Regions from separate parts of the Peribacillus sp. NPDC058002 genome, predicted to be linked through region 1. Evidence: riboswitches for the same ligand, from Rfam matches in the RefSeq annotation. Region 1 holds a riboswitch; each other region holds the start of a gene.

Region 1 (7,032 bases):
TAATATATGGTTTCGCCGTTTTACTTTCATGGAATAATGAATCTTTTAAAGTAAGGCCCGCTTCGACAGCAAAGTTATTATTGATGGCTGAAGCATCGGCATCATCCAATAAACGAGGCGTATTGCCGGCAGCAACAGGCTGGATTTTCAATTTTTTCGGATTATCCTTAATGATTTCCAATGATCCCGATCCATTGAATTCCTTTTTCAATGTAATCAATCCAGCTTCCTGAAGAAGGAGCAGTGCACGGCCGAAGTTTGTCGCTTCATTCGGAACGGCAATCGTAGCACCATCCGGAAGATCCTTAAGACTTTTATGTTTTTTCGAATAAAGGCCCATGGGCGCAATGACAGTCGACCCGATGGCCTCTAATTTCAGATTTTGATCTTGAACGAATTCATCGAAGTAAGCGACCGTTTGGAATGAATTGGCATCGATTTCACCTTCACTTAACGCAAGGTTCGGTTGGATATAATCATTGAAAGTGACCAGTTCGATATTAAGCCCTTCCTCTTTCGCTATATCGACAATATATTCCCATGTTCTCGTATCCCCGCTGCTGACACCGACTTTCACTGTTTTCACATCATCCGAACCGCCTGATGCACCTTCTTTTTTCCCGCATGCTGCAGACACGATGGCCAATGCCAATACGATGATCGTTAATAAGATTTTCTTCATTTCTCCTACCTCCTGTTATGTTTATCTTCTTCTGATTTTTCTTGAAACGAAATTCCCGGTGGATTGCAATAATTGAACGATGATCACGAGCGCCGCCACCGTGACGATCATCGTCATCGTATCGAACCTTTGATAACCGTAAGCCAAAGCTAGATCTCCGACCCCGCCTGCACCGACGGCACCTGCCATGGCCGTAGAACCAACAAGCCCGATTGTCGCTGTTGTAAATGTAAGGATCAATGAACTAAGTCCCTCGGGAATCAAAAAGCGGTAAATGATTTGCCATGTCGTCGCCCCCATCGCCTGAGCTGCCTCGATGATCCCTTTGTCCACTTCCAACAGGGAGTTCTCCACAAGCCGGGCAATATAAGGGGCCGCGTAAAAGATTAACGGAACAATGGCCGCATTCGTTCCGATTGCACTGCCTACAATCATTCTTGTAAACGGAATAAGTGCTACAAGCAAGATGATGAAAGGAACCGACCGCAATATATTGATGATCGGGTTCAATACATTAAAGACCCATTTATTCTCCAGGATGTGACCCTTTCTTGTAATGACAAGCAGGATACCGAGCGGAAGCCCAATCAATCCGGAAAATACCAATGAGATGGCTACCATATAAAGTGTGTCACCGAAAGCTGTCGACAGCTGATCTGCCGTTATTTCCATTCCCCAAAGCGTATTAACCATTAAATCTGCACCTCCTGGACGAGAATCCCCTCGTCTTTAATATATTGATAAGCCTTTTCCACCTCATTTTTGTTCCCGGTCACTTCGATGATCAAATTCCCGAAAGGCGTTTCCTGAATTTCAGAAATATTGGCTGATAAAACACTTAAATGAACATCATATTTCTTCGAGATCGTTGAAAGTAAAGGAGTACCCGAAGTAGTTCCAATAAAATTAATTTTCCAAATAATCGGGATATGGGACCCTATGCTTTTTAGGAAACTTTGTGGGATTTCGTCATGTATGACCGTTCTCACGAAGTTTTTTGCAATATCCGTTTGCGGCTTCGCAAAAACTTCGAAAACCGAACCTTGTTCAACGACACATCCGCCCTCCATGACCGCTACCTTATTGCAAATTTCCCTAATGACAGACATCTCATGAGTGATTAGCAGAATGGTGATATTGTATTCTTTATTGATTTTCTTTAAGAGCTGCAGAACAGCACTCGTTGTTTGTGGATCCAATGCCGAGGTAGCCTCATCACACAATAAGATCGATGGATTGGTAGCCAATGCTCTCGCAATGCCGATCCGCTGCTTTTGGCCGCCGGATAATTGTTCCGGATAACTCTTTGCTTTGCTCGATAAGCCAACGAACTCCAACAGCTCTCCTACCCGCTTTTTGATTTCTTTACCAGGGGTTCCCGATAAAATCAGCGGCATGGCGATATTATCAAAAACGGTCTTTGAGTTCAGCAAATTAAAATGCTGAAAAATCATCCCGATTTTTTTCTTTTCTGCCCGCAATTCCTTCGGGTTCAATTTGGTTAAATCCTTGCCCCCAACAATCACCGAACCATCTGAAGGATGTTCAAGCAAATTGACCAACCTGATCAACGTACTCTTCCCGGCCCCGCTATAACCGACTACACCGAATATATCCCCCTTTTCCACTGTCAAATTGATGCCCTTCAAAGCCTCGACAGTCTGTTTCTTTGTTTGATAAACCTTTTTGACATGTTGAAACTCAATCATCCAATCTCCCCCCATGCTGTTTATTTGTACGAATTCATTATCTAGAGAAGAGCTTTGCCAAGTTTCATAATGATAGGGTTAAATTTTTGGAATTCACGAGTAAATGCGCGGAATTCACGAGTAAATGCGTGAAACTCACGAGTAAATCTGCCAAACTTACGAGTAATTGCACCAATTCTCCAAATAACCATATACATTTTGAATAAACAAAAGAGGCCTCTTCCGTCATCAGACAGAAGAGGCCTCTTTTAGACATAAAAAAAGAGTAAACTCTTAAATTAATTATCTAAGAAAAGCTCCTTCTTATCTTTCAAACTTTCGTCCGTTGGAATTAGCACAGTATTTTTACAAAAGTAAAAACCCGCTGCCGAGGTATCATAGGGCCAAGTCCCTCCACATCTCTTGATAAGAATTAACGTTATATTTAATTATGTCCTTCACTATATATTCTAATTTCTCTAAAGTCAACCATATTTTTCATCACGCTAAATATTTTTATAGTATAGTGAATTGATAGATTTTAATTATATCAATATAACTTTAAATCGATTTGCTCATTCTCCATACAAGGTATTTTTCATTTTCTTCGCTTATCTTCTTCATGCCTGAATTCGTATATAAACGAATCGCCCTTCCATTATCCGGAGAAACCCTTAAATGATATTCGGAGACGTTAAATTGCCTGAAAAAGTTTTCTGCATAGCGAACCAATTCCTTGCCAAGGCCTTTACTGCGGTAATCGGGAATAAGATAAAAAAGATTCACATAGCCAATCTCTGTTCCTTCATACTCCCGAATTTGAAGTTCCATCTGGCCAATCGGTTCTTGGTCCTTTTCAATGATCACCTGTCATCCGGAAATTTCCGGACCCGTTCTTTCATTCGTTGCAGATATGTATTCTCATCTCCAAAACCATCTTCAGATCCAAAACTTACAACATAGGAATCTTTCCTAAATTTAATGATAATCTCTTTATCTTTATCGGTATCAATGGTACGAAAGATCAGATTCACCCACCCCAATCATTTTATTGAAATATTTTTTTAAACAAGCAAATCTCATTTTACTTACGCATTTTTATGATAATTCTTATTCATAAATAATAGGCCTAGCGGGGCCCTTTCGTTTTCGTGCCTTGATGAAAAAACATTTGCCATCTTCCATTCGTACATTTCCAGATTGAACTCCTTAAGGTATGTTCCACTTTATCTTCATCAAAAATCCGGTACGTCGTTAAAACGGTATCCTCAGACAATGGATGCATATCAAATTGACTTATTGTCATCTTCACCGATCCGGCTCCCTCTTGTCCCAAAAAATCGTTTTTAGACCATATGTTACCCGAACTGCCGAACTCAAAGAAATCATCTTTCAATAATATTGAAAGCTCTTCTGGTGATTTACGGACTTCAGATTTTAACAATTTCTCCTCTAGCTGATACAAATGCTCTTTTAATAATGAAGATTCACTATCCATTCATCTTGTCCTCCTTTTTCAGCTATTGGTGAAATTCATGATCCATTGTGGCAAAGATTTTTTATCCAGTTGGTTAATATTTTGCGGTCAGCAGCATTTTTTGTATTTAACCATTTTTGCCATACCTACTTTGTTTCCATATTTCCAAGAAACTGGACTCAGGACGGATTTCAGAGTGTTAGTTACAATTTATTCTACATTACTAGCGGTCATTCCTTTTTGACGGCCATTCGCTGCGAACTATTCCTTACTGGTCCTCCCACATCTTCATCATTGGGTCCATAAAAAGAAGGAGCTGCAAATGGCAGCTCCTTTCAGACTGTAGACAAACTCGATGTTAAGATTGGGAGTTAAAATATGAATGTTGATTTCCACTCCAGGCACTCGCTTTCCGCGGGCGGTCCGGGAGCCTCCTCGGCGCTCTTGGCGCCTGTGGGGTCTCCCTTGGACTCGCTTTCCCGCAGGAGTCTCGTACCTTCCGTTCCAAGCAACTTTGTTTAAATATTCACACTGCACCCCTTTTGTCTACAAACTCGAATGAGCTGCAAATGGCAGCTCCTTTTTCTGTGCATCCGTTTGTTTTCCCACCAGGTTAACGTGATAGTGTACCTTGCAGGCGATTCGTTTCGGCGATTACTTTTTCTTCATCGATCGTTAAGCAATGTCTTTCTTTCACGACCATTTTGCCATCGATATACACATCACAAACATCATTTCCGCGTGCTGCATAAAGCAGGTGCGAATAGGCTTCACTCAGCGGCTGCAGGTGTTCTTTGTCATATGGGTAAATGGTGATGAAATCTGCTTTTTTACCAGCTTCCAGTGATCCTGTATGGCTCATGCCTATCGCTTCTGCTCCCATTCTTGTGGCCATGGCTAGTGCTGTTTGGGCAGAGAATTTAGTGGCATCCTTATAGATTCCTTTTTGCAGTAATGCAGCTGTCCTCATTTCTTCGAACATATCGAAGTTGTTATTGGAGGCGACGCCATCTGTTGCTACTCCCACTTTAATGCCTGCATCAAGAAGGCTGACGACATCGGCAATTCCAGATCCGAGCTTCAGGTTACTGATTGGATTGTGGGCAACGCGAACATCATGCTGTTTCAGTATCGCCCGCTCTTCATCATTGAGAACCACACCATGTGCCATCACGGTAGGCTGATCGAACAGACCTAGACGGCGAAGGTGCTCGACAGGACGGGATCCGTAACGCTTTTGGATGTCGAGGATTTCAAAATCCGTTTCCGATACGTGGATGTGCACCATCAAATCATTCTCTTTTGCAATCCGTGCACTTTCCATGATCGCTTCAGGTGTGCAGGCATATGGGCTATGTGGGGCGACCATGGCAGTCAGGCGTCCATCGGCAAACGTTTTATAGTTTTTTGAAAACATTTCTGCCCCCATGAGGTTCGCTTTTTGGTCTTTTTCGGTACCCAAGCTGAAGATCGTGTAGGAGAAGGCTCCGCGCACTCCTGTTTCGCCTATCGTCTCCATGACAGCACCTGCATCTATTCCATTCGGATTAAACATATCCGAAAATGTCGTGGTTCCTGATTTCATCATTTCCATAATGCCAAGCTGAGAGCTTACAGAGGCGATTTCCGTTGTAAACTGGCTTTCAAGCGGCCATATTTTCGTTTCAAGCCATGGCTTCAGCAGCATATCGTCCCCGATACCGCGTAAAAGGGTCATTACAATATGCGAATGGGCATTCACAAGGCCTGGCATGATCCATTTCCCGCCAAGGTTGACCACTTGATCTGCATCTGCCAATTGTTGTTCATCATGCTGGCCGATGTAGGATATGGTACGATCTTGTACAATCATCATGCCGTTTTCAAAGATTTGATTTTCCTTGTCCATAGTAAAAAATATAGCATTCACATATATGGTTTTCATAAGTAGTTCCTCCAAAGTCGTATCATGTATCAACATGGTCTATTCCGCATTCTAAACTAGCACCTTACAGGTAATCAAGTAATTCCATATTATCAGGGGTCATTTTCATTTACCTTAGGAACCTATTGGAAGAGCTCCAAGATGCATGACTCATGCGAAATTAGTTGTTTAAGAAAATCTTCCCTCCATTGCTGGCGACTTGAATGGCTTTTTGCACATCTTGAAGGCTGTAGTAGGAAGCCGGCATCATGAACTTCAATCTTTTATCATTAATGAAACCCAACAAAAGGTTAAACATTTCATGCCAAGTTTGTACAGAAGCCTGCTGATTCCAATGCCGAAGATGAAACATTTTAACTTCCACTTTTGTCCTTTGTGAAATTTCCGCCCAATTTACAGACTGTCCTGATAAAAGGCCGATCGTTAATAAGATGCCATTAGGCCGAACACAAAAAGCTAGCTCTGAACCATCGTTGCCGCCCACTGAATCTATGGCCGCTTTCGCTCCGCGCCCATTCGTCCATTCCATCACTTCATCATGCAAGGATGATCGGGACGTATCGATCACATATGAAGCACCAAGTTTAAGCAGTTCCTCCGTATACTTATTGTTTCTCGTATCAGCAATCAGCTTAAATCCAAGTATCTTGGATAACTGGGCAAGGATACGCCCAATGGCAGATCCGCAAGCATTTACGAGTAATACATCATCCGGTTTCAATGCCAATACTTCTGTACAGATTAGCCATGCGGTTATCGGGTTTATATATAATTGCGCTGCAATATAATCCTCGATCGAATCGGGAATGACGATGGCCAAATCCGCTGATGTTTTAACATATTCCTGCCAGGTCCCTTCACCGCGCAAAGGCAGAACACGCTTGCCTATCAGCTCGTTCGAAACCGATGGACCCACCTCTTCTACAATGCCGACCCCTTCATAACCGGGTATGGAAGGCAAGGGAATTCGGTGGGAATATGCACCGCGAATGGGCAGCAAATCAGACGGGTTAATGGGACGTGTAGTCATCCGAACGAGGACTTCCCCCTCGAACGGTTTTTGAATACATTTATTTTCAACTTTTAAAACCTTTTGCGGATTCCCGAACTCATAGAACTTAACACATTTGGCTTCCAAGATGATAATCCTCCTTCAATTCATTAGTCTTTCTATTTTATCATTTAAACTGATCCCACCTGGCACTTAAAGAGCTTTTAACCCTGGATTTATGTTCATGTATTGTGGTTTTTCACGTGTTAA
Region 2 (7,032 bases), on a different contig from region 1:
TATCATCCAACAGGTCGGTGCACCAAAGGACGTTTATGAGAAACCGATAAACGTTTTCGTCGGCGGCTTTATCGGATCGCCTGCCATGAACTTCTTTACTGGAACCTTAAAAGAAGGCACTATTAAAATAGGCGAACAAACACTTGAATTACCTGAATTGAAGATGAAAATGCTGCGTGATCAAGGATATGTCGGAAAAGATATAATTCTTGGCATCCGTCCGGAGGATTTCCATAATGAAGGTGCTTACTTCACGAAGTCCCCTAACACTGCATTCACAACCCAGATTGATGTAGCCGAACTGATGGGCGCGGAGATCATGCTCTACTCCACATTAGAGGGGCAGCACTTCGTCGCACGCGTCGATGCCAAGAATATCATCCAGGCTGGCGAAAACATCGAACTTGCCCTCGATATGAATAAAGCACACTTTTTTGACAAAGGGACTGAACATCGCATTTTAGTGGAAGAAGATGAACAGATGCAGGAAAGCATGAAGTTATCTGCCAATTAAAAGCAAAAAGACCCATTCATTATGGGTCTTTTTACGTTTATTCAAATAAAAAGGATAGATTCATTCCTGGACCAACACCACTTCATCATGTCCGCATTCAGAGCATTTCATGAGATGCGGGCATTGGCCTTTTTGAAGGGATTTAGGGTATCCGTCGTTTTCTTTAAGTATGTCGATATCCATATAAGCACTGTAATCATCAGCATAGTCCATGAATTTCCCTTTATCATCAAGATCACTGCCGCATTTCGGGCAATTCACATGAATTTTTCTTAGACCGTTGCAAAGCGGGCATAAAGACATTGTTTTTCCTCCTGTTCACGTTACCTATGATTTCAGTATTTGTTCATCCCATTATTTTAACCCATGGAAACACCCTCCCTAATACCAAGGGAGGGTACTTCCATTCAATTATTTATTAACCATGTTAGCAGGATCGACCCATGCTTTGAATTCATCTTCTGTCAGGAACTCCAATTTCAACGCAGCTTCTTTCAATGTTGAGTTGTCCTTGAATGCAGTTTTGGCGATTTTGGCTGCTTTTTCATAACCGATATGCGGGTTCAATGCTGTTACCAACATAAGGGAACGTTCTACATTTTCTTTGATTTTATCCTCATTTGCAGTGATGCCCACCGCACAATTATCGTTGAATGAATGAATGCCTTCCGTCAATAATTTTACCGTTTGCAGGAAGTTATAGATGATGACAGGCTTGAATACATTCAATTCAAAATTACCTTGGCTTGCTGCAAAGCCAATTGTAGCATCGTTACCCACGATTTGAGTTGCAATCATGGTAAGCGCTTCACTTTGTGTTGGATTGACTTTACCTGGCATGATGGAGCTGCCTGGCTCGTTTTCCGGAATGGCTATTTCGCCGATTCCGCTTCTTGGACCACTTGCCAGCCATCTGACATCGTTCGCAATTTTCATTAAATCCGCTGCCAATGCTTTTAAAGCGCCGTGTGCGTAGACGATTTCGTTATGGCTTGTCAATGCATGGAACTTATTATCAGATGTGACAAAAGGATATCCAGTATCAGCTGCAATTTGTTTGGCGGAAAGTCCCGGGAATTCTTTTTTTGTATTGATTCCGGTTCCTACAGCCGTTCCTCCTAGTGCAAGGTTCAATAATTTTTGGCTGCTTTCCTCAATCATCGCTAGATTTTTGTCGAGCATCGCTTTCCAGCCGGAAATCTCTTGTCCCAATGTTAATGGTGTAGCATCTTGAAGATGTGTCCGGCCAATTTTCACGACATCCCAAAATTCTTTTTCTTTTGTATCGAATGTATCACGAAGAGCTTTAATGGCAGGAACCAATTTTTCAGCGACTTCCATAAAGGCAGCAATATGCATGGCTGTCGGGAAAGTATCATTGGAGCTCTGTGCCTTGTTAACATCATCATTCGGATGAAGGGTTTCCGATTCACCGTTTTCTTTTAACCATTCATTTCCTTTGTTAGCGACCACTTCATTCACGTTCATATTACTTTGCGTACCGCTTCCCGTTTGCCAAACTACAAGCGGGAAATGCTCATCTAGCGTTCCTTCGAGGATTTCGCCGCAAATCTTGACGATGGCATTCTTTTTAACTTCCGAAAGATCACCAAGATCATAGTTCACCTTTGCCGCAGCTTGTTTAACGTATGCAAATGCACGAACTAATTCAATCGGCATTTTTTCGTTACCGATTTTGAAATTGTTACGGCTTCTCTCGGTTTGTGCTCCCCAATATTTATCAGCAGGAACTTTCACTTCACCCATCGTATCTCGTTCGATTCTGTATTCCATGTGTTCTCCTCCTATGTTTGCACTATTCATTGAGACCAATTTGCATATGAAATGAATAATGTCGTATTATTCTTTCTCTCCATACATTGTACAAACTTTATTATTTTAAAGCAAAAATATCCGCTGACCTTTCACTTTTTCCGAAAATTGCATGACCCTTCGTGTTTATATGAAGATTCGGATATTCTTTTTTTTAGATACATAAAGTGTTGTCGCACTAGGCACCAATTAACCTGGACATGAACATCCAAGCATTATCCATCCCAAAATGTCCTTGACAGTATTTTGTATATATAGTAAATTCAAAAGAAATTGAATAATCTAAACTCTTATCGAGAGAGGTAGAGGGAATGGCCCGATGACACCTCAGCAACCTTCATTTGTTTCAAACCAATGAAAAGGTGCTAATTCCACAAGTTTGTGAACTTGGAAGATAAGAAGAATGACTCGTCCTTACTTAATCAAAGTCTTCTTCTTAAAGAAGACTTTTTTTTATTTTATATAACTCAAAGGAGCAGTGAAAACCATGTACAAAACTGAAACATATCTTGCTCAATTAGGAAACCGCAGCGAAACGGCGACAGGAACAGTCAATCCGCCAGTATACTTTTCAACAGCTTTTCGCCATGAAGGAATTGGCCAATCGACGGGATTCGACTACACAAGGACAGGTAATCCTACACGCCAATTATTGGAGCGTTCCATCGCCGATCTGGAAAAAGGCGACCAAGGTTATGCCTGCAGTTCAGGAATGGCCGCCATTTCCACTATCCTTGCCCTTTTTAAATCAGGTGATGCCTGGATTGTCAGCGAAGATCTTTATGGTGGTACATATCGTCTGTTAGAACAAGGTTTTAAAAAATGGGGATTGCAGTGTGACTATGTAAACACTTGTTGTTTGGAGGATATAGAAAAAGCCATCACTCCTCACACGAAAGCCATCTTCATCGAAACTCCCACTAACCCTCTTATGCAGCAAACGGACATTAGCGCTGTTGCCGCATTGGCCAAACAAAATAATTTACTATTGATCGTTGATAATACTTTTTACACGCCTCTTATTCAACAACCCATCCTGCTTGGAGCGGATATCGTGATTCACAGTGCAACCAAGTATCTCGGTGGTCATAATGATGTGCTCGCCGGACTGATCGTTGCTAGCGGCGCTGAATTATGTGATGCACTAGCCTTCCATCATAATGGTACCGGAGCTGTCTTGAGCCCCTTTGATTCTTGGCTATTGATGCGTGGAATGAAAACCTTGGCATTGCGGATGGAGCGTCATGAAAAGAATGCCAAAATACTTGTAGATTACTTGTCGGAACATGATTGTGTCACGGACGTATTGTATCCCGGCAAAGGCGGCATGATTTCATTCCGTATCATTGATGAATCGGCGGTCAACCCCTTTTTACAATCGCTCTCATTAATTTCCTTTGCAGAAAGCCTTGGAGGGGTTGAAAGCTTTATCACCTATCCTGCCACACAAACGCATGCCGATATACCGCTTGAAGTCAGAACGGCAAATGGAGTTTGTAATCGTCTGCTCCGCTTCTCCGTTGGCATCGAGGATAGCGATGATTTGATTCAGGACTTGCAGCAAGCATTCGCACATGTAAAAAGGGAGGCGCTACGATGACAGGTCATGATTTTAGCTTTGAAACGAAATTACTTCATAATCAGCATAAATTCGATCCGGCAACGGGCGGTGTGAGCGTCCCCATTCAGCATGCATCGACTTTCCATCAATCCGATATCGATCAATTTGGCAAATATGATTACAGCAGAAGCGGGAACCCGACTCGCGAAGCACTTGAAGACATCATTGCCGAACTTGAGGAAGGCACTCACGGCTTTGCTTTTTCTTCAGGTATGGCTGCCATTTCAACAGCCTTCCTGCTATTGTCTGCCGGGGATCATATCGTCATTTCCGAAGATGTGTACGGCGGAACATTCAGGATGGTCACAAGCGTATTGACTCGTTTCAATATTGAGCATACCTTCGTGGACATGACGGACCTTGAAAGCGTCAAAGCTGCCGTTCAGCCAAATACCAGGGCCATCTATATCGAAACGCCTTCAAATCCGTTACTTAAAGTGACCGATATTCAAGCCGTATGTGATATCGCCAAAAAAGCTGGTGCCTTAAGTTTTGTTGATAACACATTCTTGACCCCGGCATTGCAAAAACCGTTGAATCTGGGTGCTGATGTTGTCCTTCATAGCGCGACGAAGTTTTTATCCGGACATAGTGATGTGGTAGCTGGGCTTGCGGTAGTGAAAGATCCGGAATTGGCCGCAAGACTCGGTTCGCTCCAAAACTCCTTTGGAGCGGTCCTTGGTGTCCAGGATGCCTGGCTTGTAATGAGAGGTTTGAAAACCTTATCAGTTAGAATGGAACATTCACAAAAAGGGGCAGAAAAGATTGCAGCCTACTTAAAGGAACAGCCATTGGTGAAAAAAGTGTATTATCCCGGCCTTTCCGATCATCCACAGCACGCCATCCAGAAAGGCCAGTCACTTGGAGCGGGGGCGGTCCTATCATTTGAATTGGAAAGTGAGGAAGCCTTCCGTTCTTTCGTAAACACTGTCGAGCTCCCTGTTTTTGCCGTAAGCCTTGGAGCGGTCGAATCTATTTTATCTTACCCAGCCAAAATGTCCCATGCAGCCATGCCTGATGATGAAAGGGAAAAGCGAGGCATCACGAACAGCTTGCTCCGCCTCTCTGTCGGACTTGAAAATCCGGACGATTTAATAAAGGACTTCGATGCAGCCCTCTTTAATATTGCCAAAGGGGAAGCAGTTGCTGCAAAATGATTTCAGGATGGGTGCCTCATGATTATGGGCACCCTTTTCCTTAGCATCATTATTAACTCTTTTTCAAACCCAGTAATAAAAAAAGACCATCGATTTCCCGATGGCCTGACTCTCATTTCTTCATATTATATTTATCCAGGAAGCGATCCACCCGTCCGCCTTTTTCAGCAAACTTCTGCTTTCCGGTATAAAAAGGGTGCGTATCTGAACTGATTTCCACTTTTAATAATGGATACGTTTGGCCGTCTTCCCACTCGATCGTTTCATTTGACGTTTTCGTGGAGCCCGTCAAAAATTTATACCCACTGTTGGTATCCATGAATACCACTTGTCGATAATCTGGATGAATTTCTTGTTTCACTATAATCACCTCATCGTCTGTATAGGTATATCTTAAACGTAATGATTACTATTATCAACATTTTTGCTTGAGGGTGCCGATTACGACACCCTCATTATAGTTTGGTCTTGATTATCCATCCTTATTCTGGTTCAGCCAGCCATGCCTTTATGCGGACCAGCCTGCAGTTCATACATATTATAATACTTCCCTTTTAACTCCATTAATTCTTCATGTGTACCTTGCTCAGCAATCCGCCCTTTATCCAGTACAAGAATTTGGTCGGCATTTTTTATCGTGGAAAGTCTATGGGCAATGATGAAGGTCGTTCTCCCTTTTTTCAGCACTTCCATTCCCTCCTGGATAATTGCCTCTGTTTCAGTATCGATGCTTGCTGTCGCTTCATCCAAAATCAATATCGCCGGATTGAATGCAAGAGCACGTGCAAAAGAGATTAGCTGCCGCTGTCCGGAAGACAATGTTCCCCCTTTTTCGATCACAGGTTCATCCAACCCTAAAGGAAGATGCTTCAGCACTTTGTCCCCCCCTACATCTCTTAATGATTTTTCAACCATTTCCCTTGTGATGCCTTTATGATTCAGACTGATATTGGAAGCGATGGTGCCAGTAAATAAATAGGGATCCTGAAGGACGATTCCCATATGCTCCCTAAGTGTCTGATGGGGGATATCCAATATATTCGTGCCATCGATTTTGATTTGACCTTCACTACTGTCATAAAAACGGAACAATAAATTCATTATGGAACTTTTTCCTGACCCAGTATGGCCAACTAAAGCGACCGTTTCCCCTTGTTTAGCGGAGAAGGAAATGTCCCATAACACATATTCATTATCTTTATAACCAAAAGAAACATTTTCGAATTGCACATTTCCTTTGTATCTGGACATGTTTTCATCACTGACTGCCAATCCCTGCTCATCCAATAAAATGAATGCCCGCTCCCCTGCAACAAGTGCCTGTTCAAGGTTAGCGAACTGATTGACGATTCCGTGAAGCGGATGAAGCAGGCGGCTGATCAAATCAACAATTGCATACATCATCCCTAAAGAAATGGCTGAACTCGCTGTAAGGGAAATCCCGCCGAAATACCAGACAAATGCCATTAGCGCCAAAACCTTAATGACCCCGATCAAGTTTCCACCCGTCAACGAATTCAAATGGAGCATTTTATTTTGATAGGAATAATGCTCCCGGTTCAGATTTTCAAAAGATTGCTTTGTCTCCTTTTCACGTCCAAATGCCTGGATGATGCTCATTCCAGAAATGGATTCATTGATCATCCCATTAATATCGCTGACCCGTTCCCGAATGATGTGATTATATTTCGAGGCGAATTTGCGGTATACCATCGTCCAGATAACGATGATCGGAATAAGTAAAAGTCCAATGGTACCGACTCGTGGATCCAGAATATACAAAGCAATCAGTACCCCGAAGATATTAATCGTACTCGAGAAGAAGTTGGCGAGCACGGTTACATATAATTCCCGAATCGCTTCCGTATCATTTGTGACCCTGGCTACAACTTTACCCGCTGGCATAT
Region 3 (7,032 bases), on a different contig from region 1:
CTCTTTTATCCAATAAAACCTATGAACTTAGTTGATTTCTTTACATTATTAGTCTGTTTCTCATATCATGCACATGTTTTCCCCATTAAAACAGAAAAAACCTTTCTGCATGAGCAGAAAGGCAGGTGAAGAAACAGGCCTTTCTCTCATCTTCCAAAGTAATTAAACTTTGTGTGAATTGGCACCTTTCCAAGGAAATCTCCTTGTCGGTTGCCGGGTTTCATCGGGCACATCCCTCCACCTCTCTTGATAAGAGCTAATATATAGAATATTTGTACATCATTAAGTTCTTTAGTATGGAGAAATTTTATCATAGATAAAAAAGGAGCGCAATGTATATTATTTCTAGTTCAAGGATGAACAGGAACTTTGCTTAAAGCGTTTTGGAAGTCAAGGAGACGATATTCGTCGCTTTTTCAATTGCCTGCTCTAAATCTTCTATTAAGTCGTCTACATTTTCAATCCCAATTGATAAACGGACTTGATCGGCACTTACACCCGCTTTCGCAAGACCCGCCTCATTCAATTGTTGATGGGTCGTACTGGCTGGGTGGATGATCAAGCTCTTCGCATCCCCTACATTCGCCACATGGGACCATAATTCCACCGAATTGATAAGTTTTGCCCCAGCTTCGCGATTACCTTGTATTCCAAAAGTCACGACAGATCCAGCTCCCTTAGGCAAATATTTATCCGCAAGGGCCTTATCGGGATGATCCTCATCACCAGGATGCGAAACCCAAGTCACGGCAGGATGGTTTTTTAAATATTCAATGACAGACTTGGTGTTTGATAGATGCTCTTTCATCCTTACATGCAGCGTTTCAAGTCCAAGCGTAAACTGGAATGCACTTTGGGCACTTAGCGCAGGGCCTAAATCACGAAGTAACTGGACTCGGGCTTTCGTTATGAATGCGGCAGGTCCAACTGCCTCGGCGTATACCAGACCGTCGTAACTTGGGTCAGGCTCCGTGAAGCCAGGGTAGTTTGGCGAGTTCCAATCGAACTTCCCTCCATCCACGATGACACCGCCTAGTGTCGTTCCATTTCCCAGAAGCCATTTTGTAGCGGAATGGATGACGATGTCCGCGCCAAAATCAATTGGTCTGCAAAGATATGGTGTTGCAAAGGTATTATCAATGATTAAAGGTATGCCGGCTTCATGGGCGATTTTCGCCACCGCTTCAATATCAAGCACCCTCAAACTTGGATTACCGATCGTTTCGGCAAAAATGGCTTTAGTTCTTGGCGTAATCGCCCTTTTGAAATTTTCAGGATCATCGGGAGAAACGAACTTCACTTTGATCCCATATTTAGGAAGAGTATTTTCAAAAAGGTTATAAGTACCGCCATATAATGTAGAGGCTGAAACAATCTCATCACCTGCAGCGGCAATGTTCAGGATTGAAAGTGAGATGGCAGCCATTCCACTTGCTGTTGCCAATCCGCCGATGCCACCTTCCAATAAGGCCATTCTTTCCTCAAAAACGCTGACCGTGGGATTATGAAGCCGTGTATATATATAGCCATTCTCCTTTAGGCCAAATAAATTCGCTGCATGGTCGGTGTCTTTGAACAAGTATGCATTGCTTTGGTAGATAGGAACTGCACGGGCACCTGTTTCATCAGTTTGCAGACCGCCATGAACACTCAATGTTTCGAAACGCAACTTTTTCCCTGACATATGGTTTCACCTTTTTCTATGGATTTAGTTGGAATTATATGATATCTGGCCTTTTATAAACAAAAAAACCACTTCAACAAGAAGAGGTCTCAAGAACACACCTCATCTACCAGAGCCAACACTCTGCTGGAATTAGCACCGTATATAAAATTATACCGGTTGCCGGGCTTCGTCGGGCCAGTCCCTCCGCCACTCTTGATAAGAACTATTAAATTCTGCCATTACTTAATTCAAAATATATCATTTTAGAATAAATCAGTCAATTAATTGTTAGAATATTCTTTGTTTAATTCAAATGTCCGCAACAAAGAAACCAACCACGGCTCTGATTGGTTTCTTAGCTGATTTCCTTAAGCAATCCGTACAAATAAGGAACGGATTGAAAGGCATATATTTTTTTGTGCAGCTTTCCTTTTTTGAAAAGCAATAAACAGGGCACACTTTCGATTTCATATGATTCGGCAATTGCTTGGACATAGTTCATATTCATTTTGCCTGCCTTCAATTCCGGGAACAGCTCCAAGGATATCGTCAGCATCTTGGAGGCGACCTGACAAGTGCCGCATAAAGGCGTATATAAATATAAGCAAAAGGTTTCCCCATTTTCAACAGCAAGCTTACACTCTTCTTCTTTCCATTCCTGCATCAATTAGTCGTTCACCCTTTGACTTAAAAATTTCATTTTCACATTCATATTGGCAGATAGTAGCACAGTTGCGATATGATGTTCGGGTGAGCTTTCCACTTCTTTGTACATTTTATTAATATACAGGTGGTTCGCTTCCGGCATTTCCCTTCGGAACTGCTTCCGCAGCTTTTCTCCTGATTCATCTGCGTCAAAAAGGAGATAAACATCACGATCCATCAATTCATCCACTAATTCATCCAGCTTAGTTAATGATATGGTCCCATTTGTACATCTTATTTCCACATCTTCATTTAAAACGGAGGCAACTTTTCTTCTATCGGAACTGCCTTCTACAATGATCACTTTATCGAATTCGCCCCACTCCATGTCATCACTCCATCTCATGAATTATGTGCGCAACTGCCGCTGTATAAAATGAAAAAGAGAGCAGGCCTATTCAGTCCCCCCTCTCCTTCTTTTTAACCGTTGATTAAACTCTCATACTCTTCGGCGCTCATCAAGTTTTCAATATCATTGCTATTAGATGGTTCAAGCACGACCATCCATGCCTTTTCATAAGGAGACTCATTTACATATTCAGGGTTGTCACTTAAATCTTCGTTTACTTCAACAACCTTGCCACTGATAGGTGCATAAAGCTCAGAAACGGTCTTAACGGATTCAACACTTCCAAATGGTTCGTTCGCTTTCAATTCATCGCCGATTTCCGGAAGCTCAACGAATACGATGTCCCCAAGCTCGGACTGTGCGAAAGCTGTAATCCCAATGCGCACTGTTCCATCTTCCGTTTTGACCCATTCATGTTCTTTAGTGTAACGAAGTTCTTTTGGTGTTGTCGTCATTATTAACCCTCCATATGTACATCTTATTTATCTATTTCATTATAAGGTAGATAGTGTGTTTAAGTAAGGAATTAACCAAATATTTTGTGAAATTTCAGTTCCAAACCTGTTCGAATTGCTCTTCTTTGAAACCTACCGTCACTTTAGTGCCATCTGTAACAATCGGCCTTTTCAGAAGCATGCCATCCGTGGACAATATATCAAGCATCTCTGCTTCAGTAGCTTCTTTCAGCTTATCCTTTAAGCCCAGCTCCCGATATTTTTGACCGCTAGTATTGAAGAACTTCTTCAATTCCAAATTGCTGATTTTATATAGTTTTTCTATTTCTGTTCGCGAAGGCGGATTTTCAGCTATATGGATCGCTTCATATTGCAGTTCATGATTATCAAGCCACTTCTTCGCGTTACGGCATGTGCCGCATTTTGGGTACCAATATAATGTTAAGCCCATCATTTCACCACCTATCAATAGAATACCCGTTTTCAGCACGCAATACAACGAAATATCTTTTGAATTTCCGTTGCGATTTCATCAAAGGAAATAAAGGGAATGCCTTTACGGGCATTCCCTTTACAGATTCTGATTCATTGCTTATAGAGCATATTTTTCCGCTTCGATCACCTTTACGGAGGCTTCACGTTTTTTCGCAATGACATTGATCGGATTGTGTCTTGTCAGCTTGCGGAGCGACGAAAGCATGATTCGAAGAGTATCGCCTGTTTCCACCGCAATTAACGTTTCTTTTGCATGCTGTTCTATTTCATTGAAAGCTTCCTGAACGAAGATTTCAGTGTAAAGCACTTTTTGTTTGTTCTTCTCCAGGCCTGTAGCTGCAATAGCTTTTTCCGTACGCAATACCACGGATTCAGCTGCATAGGCAAGGGATACGATATCGGCAATGTTTGAGAGGATTTCTTGTTCTTGATCAAGAGTTTTGCCGTATTTCTGTGCCGCTAGGCCAGCTGCCAAAATACCGATTTTCTTAGCGTTCCTAACAAGCATCTTTTCTTGTGCCAGTGGCTCATCGCCAGGCTCTTCCGGCATCATCATCATTAATTCCTCTTGCAAGCCTTGGGCTTTTTGAAGAAGCGGCAATTCCCCTTTAAGTGCTTTCTTCAGAAAAGTTCCCGGGACAAGCAGTCGGTTGATTTCATTTGTACCTTCAAAGATCCGGTTAATACGGGAATCGCGATATGCTTTTTCAATTTCATACTCCTGCATGAAACCATAACCGCCATGAAGCTGTACGCCTTCGTCCGTAACATAATCCAATACTTCGGAAGCGAAGAATTTATTCAATGAACACTCAATGGCATATTCAGCAACTGCGGCCGCCATTGATTTCCCATCTTTCACTTGCTCATCCGTCAATTTGCTTTGTCTTTGATCATAAAGGCCAACGGTGCGATATACAGAGCTTTCTGCAGCATAAATTTTAGCGGCCATTGTTGCAAGTTTTTCTTTCGTCAAGTTAAAATCGGAAATTTTCGTTTTGAACTGTTGACGTTGATTCGTATAAGCAGCTGTAATCTCAAGGGCACGTTTAGATCCGCCGACCGCACCAACGCCTAATTTATAGCGGCCGATATTCAGGATATTGAAAGCGATGACATGCCCTTTTCCGGCTACACCCAAAAGGTTTTCGACTGGTACATGTACGTCTTCAAGTATTAATGTACGTGTTGATGAGCTTTTGATTCCCATTTTCTTTTCTTCAGCGCCAGTTGATACGCCTTTATAATCACGCTCAACAATGAAAGCCGAGAATTGTTCGCCGTCGATTTTGGCGTATACACAGAAGACATCTGCAAAACCTGCATTTGTAATCCATTGTTTTTCACCGTTTAAAATATAGTGTGTTCCTTCCGAATTCAATTTCGCCGTCGTTTTTGCTCCCAAGGCATCTGAACCTGAGCTTGGTTCCGTTAAGGCATACGCAGCAATCTTCTCACCTGTCGCCAGTAAAGGGAGGTATTTTTTCTTTTGTTCTTCATTCCCGAATAATACGATCGGCAAAGATCCGATACCTACATGTGCACCATGTGTAATTCCGAACCCGCCTGCAAGCGCCATTTTTTCCGTGATCAATGCCGAACTGATTTTATCAAGACCCAATCCGCTGTATTCCTCAGGAACATCAGCACCAAGTAAACCAATTTCTCCTGCATGCTTCAGTAATTTAACGGAACGGTCAAATTCATGGTTTTCTAAATGTTCAACCTGCGGCAGAATTTCATTCACTACGAAATCTTCCGCAGTCTTGGCGATCATTTTATGCTCATCAGAATAATCTTCCGGTGTAAACACTTGATCATACGTAATATCTTCCACTAAAAAGGCTCCGCCTTTAATGAGGTTACCTGTAGTTTGATTTGACATGTTATTTCCTCCTAAGTATTTAAGATGGTAAGCCCGCCGGAAGCATGAGATTCCGGTAGGCGTGGGATTACGCCAATAATTCAAATACTCCAGCAGCACCCATTCCGCCGCCGATGCACATTGTCACGACTCCGAACTGTTGGTTTCTGCGCTTCATTTCATGAAGCAGGCTTAATGTCAATTTTGCTCCCGAACATCCTAGTGGATGGCCTAAAGCGATTGCTCCGCCATTTACATTGACAATCTCTTCATTCAATCCGAGCTCACGAATGATTTGGATGGATTGGGAAGCAAAGGCTTCATTCAATTCAAATAGACCAATATCCGATAACTCAAGACCTGCCAGTTTCAAAGCCTTAGGAATGGCTGCAATCGGTCCGATGCCCATAATTTCAGGCGGTACTCCTGCTACAGCAAAGGAAAGGAACTTACCCATCGGTTTCATCCCTAATGAAGAGGCCTTTTCCCTATCCATGACCATGACAGCGGCTGCACCATCACTCGTTTGTGATGAATTCCCTGCTGTTACGGATCCTGTAACAGAGAATGCAGGTCTCAGTTTTTTCAACACTTCAGCAGTCGTACCTGGACGAACGCCCTCATCCTGTGTAAAAGCAAATGACTTTTCCTTTAATTTAAGATCTGGTCCCACTGAACGGAGGGTCACTTCAACCGGTACGATCTCATCGGAAAACTTTCCTTCTGCAATGGCCTTAGCAGCCTTTTGATGACTTCTAACAGAAAATGCATCTTGATCTTCACGGGAAATGCCGTATTTTTTTGCAACGGCTTCAGCAGTGTGACCCATGCCCATATAATACTCCGGTGCCGTTTCCGCAAGCCTCGCGTTCGGACGTGTTACATGGCCCATCATAGGCAAAAGGCTCATGGACTCCGCTCCGCCTGCAATGACTGTATCACTTTGGCCGAGCATGATTCTTTCCGCTCCATAAGCGATACTTTGCAACCCGCTTGAACAGTAACGATTAATCGTTATGGCCGGTACTGAATAAGGCAATCCTGCCAATGCCCCAATGTTACGCGCCATGTTCAATCCTTGCTCCGCTTCAGGCATTGCACAACCGATAATCAGGTCATCTATGGTGCCTTCATAATCCCCTGCCCGCTTTAACGTTTCCTTTACAACAAGAGCCCCTAAATCATCAGGACGTACACTAGCAAGAGAACCTTTTTTCGCTCTTCCTACCGGAGTCCTTGCTCCAGCTACTATTACCGCTTCTTTCATGAGGATCCCCCTTACTCATTTTTAAGCTATCGATCTATTAATCTTCGTTTTTTGCCATATCATCTATTCATCAATTACGGAGCGGTTTACCTTTAACAAGCATGTGCTGCATCCTTGCCTGGGATTTCGGAGTCGAAATCAGTTTTAGGAATGCCTGCTTTTCTAGGTTCAAGATATACTGTTCATCTACTTCCGTGCCAAATGGGAGTTTTCCTCCTGCCAGGACGTATG

What was found. A riboswitch is a leader RNA that binds a small molecule or an ion and turns the genes downstream of it on or off. The one in region 1 is predicted to bind S-adenosylmethionine.
Region 2: linked by a shared signal. The riboswitch ahead of ACFVSH_RS15230 (methionine biosynthesis PLP-dependent protein) and the one ahead of ACFVSH_RS13460 (methionine ABC transporter ATP-binding protein) in region 1 are both predicted to bind S-adenosylmethionine.
Region 3: linked by a shared signal. The riboswitch ahead of ACFVSH_RS07490 (O-acetylhomoserine aminocarboxypropyltransferase/cysteine synthase family protein) and the one ahead of ACFVSH_RS13460 (methionine ABC transporter ATP-binding protein) in region 1 are both predicted to bind S-adenosylmethionine.

Annotation. Positions count from the first base shown of each region.
Region 1 covers NZ_JBHVQU010000066.1:9,919-16,950, forward strand. Annotated here, with positions in the region: gene ACFVSH_RS13450 (MetQ/NlpA family ABC transporter substrate-binding protein) at 1-682, opposite strand, end outside; gene ACFVSH_RS13455 (methionine ABC transporter permease) at 704-1,354, opposite strand; gene ACFVSH_RS13460 (methionine ABC transporter ATP-binding protein) at 1,375-2,391, opposite strand; SAM riboswitch class I at 2,692-2,803, opposite strand; gene ACFVSH_RS13465 (GNAT family N-acetyltransferase) at 2,932-3,237, opposite strand; gene ACFVSH_RS13470 (hypothetical protein) at 3,234-3,404, opposite strand; gene ACFVSH_RS13475 (nuclear transport factor 2 family protein) at 3,500-3,868, opposite strand; gene ACFVSH_RS13480 (amidohydrolase family protein) at 4,461-5,771, opposite strand; gene ACFVSH_RS13485 (zinc-dependent alcohol dehydrogenase family protein) at 5,932-6,909, opposite strand.
Region 2 covers NZ_JBHVQU010000084.1:6,287-13,318, reverse strand. Annotated here, with positions in the region: gene ACFVSH_RS15245 (ABC transporter ATP-binding protein) at 1-514, shown strand, start outside; gene ACFVSH_RS15240 (hypothetical protein) at 575-817, opposite strand; gene fumC (class II fumarate hydratase) at 926-2,308, opposite strand; SAM riboswitch class I at 2,635-2,748, shown strand; gene ACFVSH_RS15230 (methionine biosynthesis PLP-dependent protein) at 2,835-3,947, shown strand; gene metC (cystathionine beta-lyase) at 3,944-5,125, shown strand; gene ACFVSH_RS15220 (type B 50S ribosomal protein L31) at 5,238-5,486, opposite strand; gene ACFVSH_RS15215 (ABC transporter ATP-binding protein) at 5,618-7,032, opposite strand, start outside.
Region 3 covers NZ_JBHVQU010000025.1:9,017-16,048, reverse strand. Annotated here, with positions in the region: SAM riboswitch class I at 144-256, opposite strand; gene ACFVSH_RS07490 (O-acetylhomoserine aminocarboxypropyltransferase/cysteine synthase family protein) at 374-1,684, opposite strand; SAM riboswitch class I at 1,784-1,889, opposite strand; gene ACFVSH_RS07485 (thioredoxin family protein) at 2,022-2,330, opposite strand; gene ACFVSH_RS07480 (toprim domain-containing protein) at 2,334-2,699, opposite strand; gene gcvH (glycine cleavage system protein GcvH) at 2,792-3,175, opposite strand; gene ACFVSH_RS07470 (arsenate reductase family protein) at 3,270-3,626, opposite strand; gene ACFVSH_RS07465 (acyl-CoA dehydrogenase family protein) at 3,768-5,555, opposite strand; gene ACFVSH_RS07460 (acetyl-CoA C-acetyltransferase) at 5,623-6,801, opposite strand; gene ACFVSH_RS07455 (3-hydroxyacyl-CoA dehydrogenase/enoyl-CoA hydratase family protein) at 6,872-7,032, opposite strand, start outside.